3 regions of the Streptomyces sp. NPDC094032 genome follow, and region 1 is predicted to be linked to each of the others. Evidence: riboswitches for the same ligand, from Rfam matches in the RefSeq annotation. Region 1 holds a riboswitch; each other region holds the start of a gene.
The links. Region 1 has a riboswitch for cobalamin ahead of cobN (cobaltochelatase subunit CobN). Riboswitches for the same ligand answer to the same signal wherever they lie in the genome.

Region 1 (2,192 bases):
GAACAGGAACCGTCCCGAGAGCGCCGCCGTCCACGCCTCCGCGCACAGCAGGGCGTCCAGCTCCCGCGCCCACAACTGCACGTCCGCGCCGCCGAGTCCGTCCAGTCCCGCGGTGGGCGAGGCGACGATGTTGCGGACGCGTTCGTGGGTGGGCGAGGGCAGCAGCCCGGCCCGGTCGAGGAGGGCGGCGAGCTCGCCGCCGCAGCCCTCGCCGAGCCCGCGCAGCTCCGCGTTGCCCCGCGAGGTGACGCTGACGCCGCCGTCCCCGAGGGACTCGGCCGCGTCGGCCAGGGCGAGGACCTGAGACTCCGTCAAAAGGCCGCCGGGCAGCCGCAGTCGGGCAAGCCGCCCGTCGTCCGCCGCGTGCAGTCGCAGCGCACCCGGACAGGCGTCGCCGCGGTCCCGTATGAGAGGTTCGCCCGGTTCGGGCGAGGTGCGTGGGGTGGCCGACATGGCGGCGAGCATACCCACGGCGGGATCGGCTCCCACCTGCCGAGAACGAGCCACGACCGGGGCCGGAGGCGGCCGTGACCGGGGCGGGGGCGCCTGCGGCCGGGGCTCGCGGCGGCCACGACCGGGACCTGGCCCCGTCGTCGCACCGGGCCCCGCCCCCGTCGTCGCACCGGGCCCCGCCCCCGATGTGATCCCCCCAACCCCCCACTCTCCCCCCGCCCCGCCCGCTCACGATCTAGGATGCAAGCGGCATGGGGTCCCAGGACCCCGGGGAGGAAGCCCGGTGGGAATCCGGCGCGGTCCCGCCACTGTGAGCCGGTCCGGATTCGTCCGGGGCGGTGAGTCAGGAACTCCCGCCGTCCATACGACCACCCGGGGCGCGGACAACCCCGAGGAAGGGCCTGAGCTCGCCATGCTCCTGCTGCTGTCGCACTCCGACACCGACCTGCTCAGCGCCCGCGCGGCGAACGCCGCCGCCGACGAGGGCGCGGTGGAGTGGCGGTTCGCCAACCCGGCCCGGCTGCCGTCCGGCGACCTCCCCGCGCTGCTCGACGGCGTCGAGCTCGTCGTCGTACGCCTCCTCGGCGGCCTGCGCTCCTGGGAGGAGGGCCTGGACACGGTCCGGGCGGCGGGCAAGCCGGTGGTGGTGCTCAGCGGCGAACAGGCCCCCGACGCCCAGCTGATGGAGGCCTCCACGGTCCCGGTCGGCGTGGCCACCGAGGCCCACGCCTACCTGGCGCACGGCGGCCCGGCCAACCTCGGCCAGCTGGCCCGCTTCCTCTCCGACACCGTGCTGCTCACCGGCCACGGGTTCGAGCCGCCGGCCGCCGCGCCGACCTGGGGCCCGCTGGAGCGCACCGCCACCGACGGCGAGGGCCCGACCGTCGCCGTGCTCTACTACCGCGCCCACCACATGAGCGGCAACACCGCCTTCGTCGGCGCCCTGTGCGACGCGATCGAGGCGAAGGGCGCCCGCGCGAAGGCGCTGTACGTGGCCTCCCTGCGGGCCCCCGAGCCGGAGCTCCTCGACGAGCTGCGCGGCGCCGACGCGATCGTCACCACCGTCCTCGCGGCGGGCGGCACCAAGCCGGCCGAGGCGCAGGCGGGCGGCGACGAGGAGGCCTGGGACGCGGGCGCGCTCGCCGCCCTCGACGTGCCGATCCTCCAGGCCCTGTGCCTGACCGGCTCGCGCGCCGCCTGGGAGGAGAACGACGAGGGCCTCTCGCCGCTGGACGCCGCCAGCCAGGTCGCCGTCCCCGAGTTCGACGGGCGGCTCATCACCGTCCCGTTCTCCTTCAAGGAGATCGACGAGGACGGCCTGCCCGCGTACGTCGCGGACCCCGAGCGCGCCTCTCGAGTCGCCGGCATCGCCGTCCGGCACGCCCGCCTGCGTCACATCGCGAACGGCGAGAAGAAGCTGGCGCTCGTCCTCTCCGCGTACCCGACGAAGCACTCCCGGATCGGCAACGCGGTCGGTCTGGACACGCCCGCCTCCGCCGTCGCGCTGTTGAAGCGGCTGATCGCCGAGGGGTACGACTTCGGGCCCGTCGACGAGATCCCCGGCCTCGTCTCCGGGGACGGCGACGAGCTGATCTACGCCCTGATCGAGGCCGGCGGGCACGACCAGGACTGGCTCACCGAGGAGCAGCTGGCCCGCAACCCGGTCCGCATCCCGGCCGCCGACTACAAGCGCTGGTACGCCGAACTCCCGGCGGAGCTGCGCGAGCAGGTCGAGGAGC
Region 2 (2,192 bases), on a different contig from region 1:
GTCGATACGGGCCCCGGCCGCGCGGTCCTCCCCCTGGGGCGTCGGCCGCTTCACGATCTCGACCTTCCACGGCCGGTCCGGCGGATACCGCACCACGACCGTGCCGCCCGGCTGGTAGTCGGGCAGGTCGACGACGTTGATGAACTGGGTGAACTCGACGCGGTACGGCGGCTCGTCGTCCGGCGCGACGGTGGCCTCGAAGCGTACGAGGACGTCGCTGGTGTCGCCGCCGCCGGTGGCCTGCCGGCTCTCGATCTTCCCGAGGGCGGTGCGGTGGACGACGGCCGCCTCCCGCCGGCGTGCGGGTGCTCCGGCGGCGAGGACGAGCAGGCCGTAGACGAGGGGCACGACCAGGCCCGCGACGAGGAGCGGCGGGTTCTCGATGACGGTGCCGACGACGAGCCCGGCGAGTGAGCCCCCGATCACGGCGCTCGTCAGGATGCCGCGGGCGAAGTGGAGGAGGGTGCGGCGCGTCCGCTGAGCGCTCCGGGTGACCGGGGTGATCGTCATAGGGGGATTGTGTCGGGCCCGGGCGGCGTCCGGTAGGCGTTCGGCCCGCCAGTTCGCGCCCCGTTCCCCGCGTGCCCGCCGATCGGCCTTCTCGCTCCCAACGGCAGGGCGTAGGGTGGGCGTTGCAGCTGGTTCGCCCCGTCCGCCAGGCGGGATGCGTCGTAAGAGGGAACCCGGTGGGAATCCGGGACTGCCCCGCAGCGGTGAGCGGGAACGACCGCCGTCAACAGCACTGGGCCCTGGGGGTCCGGGAAGCGACGGCCAGTAGGTGTCCTCCACGAGGAGGGCGTGCCCGCGAGTCCGAAGACCTGCCACTGCCCGTGCGTGACGACCGCGCGCGGAGATTCCGGTGACCTCGTGGGCGGGTCGGCGACGGTACGGGCACGGCGCATGCGCCGTCTCCCGGGTTTCCTCGCTCCTTTCGCGCGCTCGTGGTCCCACCGGGGTCCTCCCACACGACTCGCGAAGGAGAGTCCCGTGACCAGCACGACCACGACCGTGTACGGATACCCCCGCCAGGGCCCGGACCGGGAGCTCAAGAAGGCCGTCGAGGGCTACTGGCAGGGCAGGGTGACGGCCGATCAGCTGCGCCGGACGGGGGCGGAGCTGCGCCGCGCGGCCTGGCGGCAGCTCGTCGAGGACGGTGTCCGCGAGGTGCCGACCGGCGACTTCTCGTACTACGACCATGTCCTGGACACCAGCGTGATGGTGGGCGCGGTGCCCGCCCGGCATCGTGCCGCGGTCGCCGCCGACCCCCTCGACGGGTACTTCGCCATGGCGCGCGGTACGCGGGAGGTGGCGCCGCTGGAGATGACCAAGTGGTTCGACACCAACTACCACTACCTGGTGCCGGAACTCGGCCCGGGGACGGTGTTCTCGGCCGACGCGCGCAAGCAGGTCGGCGAGCTGACCGAGGCCCTGTCGCTGGGCTTCGCGGCCCGGCCGGTGCTCGTCGGGCCCGTGACGTTCCTGCTGCTCGCGAAGCCGGCCGCGGACGCGCCCGCCGACTTCGTCCCGCTGACGCTGCTCGACCGGCTGCTGCCGGTGTACGCGGAGGTGCTGGCGGATCTGCGGGCGGCGGGCGCGGAGTGGGTGCAGCTGGACGAGCCGGCCCTGGTGCAGGACCGCACCCCGGCGGAGCTGAACGCGGCCGCCCGCGCGTACCGGGATCTCGGGGCGCTCACCGACCGGCCGCGGCTGCTGGTGGCCTCGTACTTCGACCGTCTCGGCGAGGCGCTGCCCGTGCTCGCGAAGGCGCCGGTCGACGGTCTGGCGCTGGACTTCACGGGTCCCGCGGCGGCGAACCTGGCGGACCTCGCGGCGGTCGGCGGGCTGCCGGGCAAGCGGCTCGTCGCGGGGGTGGTGGACGGCCGGAACGTGTGGATCAACGATCTGGAGCGTTCGCTTGCGACCCTGGCGACCCTCCTCGGCCTGGCCGACCGGGTCGACGTGGCGGCCTCCTGCTCCCTGCTGCACGTGCCGCTGGACGCGGCGGCCGAGCGGGACGTGGATCCGCAGGTCGCGCGCTGGCTGGCGTTCGCCCGGCAGAAGGCGGAGGAGGTCGCGACGCTGGCGCGGGGGCTCGCCGAGGGGCCCGGCGCCGTCGCGGCCCGGCTCGCGGCCAACCGGGCCGCGCTGGGTTCGCGTACCGCTTCCGCGCTGACGCGGGATCCGGCGGTACG
Region 3 (2,192 bases), on a different contig from region 1:
AGCTGGTCTCGCTGCTCGTGAAGGTCGGCGCGCTGGTCTTCGTCCTCACCATGGACAAGACCGTCGCCATCAACTTCCAGCTGCTCGGCGGCATCTGGATCCTCCAGACCTTCCCCGCCCTGGTCGGCGGCCTGTTCACCCGCTGGTTCCACCGCTGGGCGCTGCTCGCCGGCTGGGCCGTCGGCATGGTCTACGGCACGGCCGCGGCATACGGCGTGGCCAGCCCGACCCAGAAGCACTTCGGCGGCTCGTCGGCCGAGATCCCCGGCATCGGCGAGATCGGCTACATCGGCCTCACCGCCTTCGTGCTCAACCTGGTGGTCACCGTGGTCCTCACCGTCGTCCTGAAGGCGCTCAAGGCGCCCGAGGGCGTCGACGAGACCTCGCCCGCGGACTACACGGCGGACGCCGGGGACGCGGGTGTCGTCACCGAGCTCCCGAAGGTGGGTGCCGCCGGGCACTGAGCCCCTGGTCGCCCGCTCCGCCCGCTCCGCCCGCCCCCGGCATATCCGGAGGCGGGCGGAGCCGTGCCGGGGGCAGACTGCCGGTCATGGACTTCACGATCAGGGCGATACGGCCCGAGGAGTACGAGGCCCTCGGCGAGGTCACCGCGCGGGCCTACCTCGACGACGGGTTCCTCGCCTTCGGCGAGGACGACGAGTACCAGCACCTGCTGCGGGACGTGGCCCGGCGGGACGCCGAGGCCGAGGTGCTCGTGGCGGTCGACACCACGGATCCGGCCGGCCCGGTCCTCGGCGGGGTGACCTTCACCGCCGGCGGCGGGGAGTGGGCCGACATCGCCCGGGAGGGCGAGGCCGAGTTCCGCATGCTGGCCGTCGCCCACACCGCCCGCGGCCGGGGCGTCGGGGAGGCCCTGGTGCGGGCCTGCGTCGACCGGGCGCGGGCCGTGGAGGGCTGCGCGCGGATCGTGCTGTCCACCCAGCCGGCCATGTCCACCGCCCACCGCGTCTATGAGCGACTGGGCTTCACCCGCTCCCCCGAACGGGACTGGAATCCCGTCCAGGGCTCGGAATTCATGCTCTTCACCTACGTTCTGGAGCTCTGACCGCAGCTCCGACCGACACAACATGTGGGGGGTTCCGCGAGCGGAGCCCCCCACATGTATGCTCGTCCTCGCTGTCGCCGCAGGGGAATCCGGTGGAAATCCGGAACTGTCCCGCAACGGTGTGTTTTGCGCGCTTTCGCGCCCAGGGTGAGTCCGAGGACCTGCCGGCAGCGCGCCCGGTCCGTCCGTTCCGGGTGCCACAGACGTCCGGGCCTCGCGGAGTGGGCCGGTGGACGCGGCGCCGCCGTGCGTACGGCCGCCCGTTCCCGCCTCCCGTCCTGGCTCCGAGCCGAGCGAGGGAGAGCCCCCACGTGACCATCGCGCCCGCCGATCCGGCCGCAGCGATCGAGACCGACGGACCCGGCACCGTACTGCTGCGGACCCTGACCGATCTCACCGCCGACCTCCCGGACACCGACCCCGGCAAGGTCGCCGCCGCCGCCCTGCGCGGCCGCAGCGCGGGCGCGGACGAGGCGGAGCTGCGCGAGCTGGCCACCGAGGCCGCCGCCGGACTGATCGCCGAGGACCCGGCGTACTCCCGGCTCGCCGCCCGGCTGCTCACCGTCACCATCGCCGACGAGGCCGCCGGACAGGGCGCGTCCTCCTTCTCGGCCTCCGTCGCCGTCGGCCACCGCGAGGGCCTGATCGCCGACCGCACGGCCGCGTTCGTCGCCGCGCACGCCGCGCGCCTCGACGCGCTGATCGACCCGGCGGGCGACGACCGCTTCGGCTACTTCGGCCTGCGCACCCTCTACTCCCGCTACCTGCTGCGCCACCCGATCACCCGCCAGGTGATCGAGACCCCGCAGCACTTCATGCTGCGCGTCGCGAGCGGTCTCGCCGAGGACGAGTCGACGCGCGCCGTCGACGAGGTGGCCGCGCTGTACGGGCTGATGAGCCGCCTGGACTACCTGCCCTCCTCCCCCACCCTCTTCAACTCCGGCACCCGCCACCCGCAGATGTCCTCCTGCTACCTGCTCGACTCCCCGCAGGACGAGCTGGACTCCATCTACGACCGCTACCACCAGGTCGCGCGCCTGTCGAAGCACGCGGGCGGCATCGGCCTCTCGTACTCCCGCATCCGCGCCCGCGGTTCGCTGATCCGCGGCACCAACGGGCACTCCAA

Region 2: it holds a riboswitch for cobalamin, as region 1 does, so the genes downstream of both, metE (5-methyltetrahydropteroyltriglutamate--homocysteine S-methyltransferase) here and cobN (cobaltochelatase subunit CobN) in region 1, are expected to answer to the same signal.
Region 3: it holds a riboswitch for cobalamin, as region 1 does, so the genes downstream of both, ABTZ54_RS26835 (ribonucleoside-diphosphate reductase subunit alpha) here and cobN (cobaltochelatase subunit CobN) in region 1, are expected to answer to the same signal.

The regions. Positions count from the first base shown of each region.
Region 1 covers NZ_JBEOUE010000025.1:64,173-66,364, forward strand. Annotated here, with positions in the region: gene ABTZ54_RS28520 (ferredoxin-like domain-containing protein) at 1-453, opposite strand, end outside; cobalamin riboswitch at 687-825, shown strand; gene cobN (cobaltochelatase subunit CobN) at 866-2,192, shown strand, end outside.
Region 2 covers NZ_JBEOUE010000026.1:19,292-21,483, reverse strand. Annotated here, with positions in the region: gene ABTZ54_RS28885 (hypothetical protein) at 1-510, opposite strand, end outside; cobalamin riboswitch at 640-824, shown strand; gene metE (5-methyltetrahydropteroyltriglutamate--homocysteine S-methyltransferase) at 988-2,192, shown strand, end outside.
Region 3 covers NZ_JBEOUE010000022.1:56,894-59,085, forward strand. Annotated here, with positions in the region: gene mctP (monocarboxylate uptake permease MctP) at 1-464, shown strand, start outside; gene ABTZ54_RS26830 (GNAT family N-acetyltransferase) at 551-1,066, shown strand; cobalamin riboswitch at 1,125-1,249, shown strand; gene ABTZ54_RS26835 (ribonucleoside-diphosphate reductase subunit alpha) at 1,378-2,192, shown strand, end outside.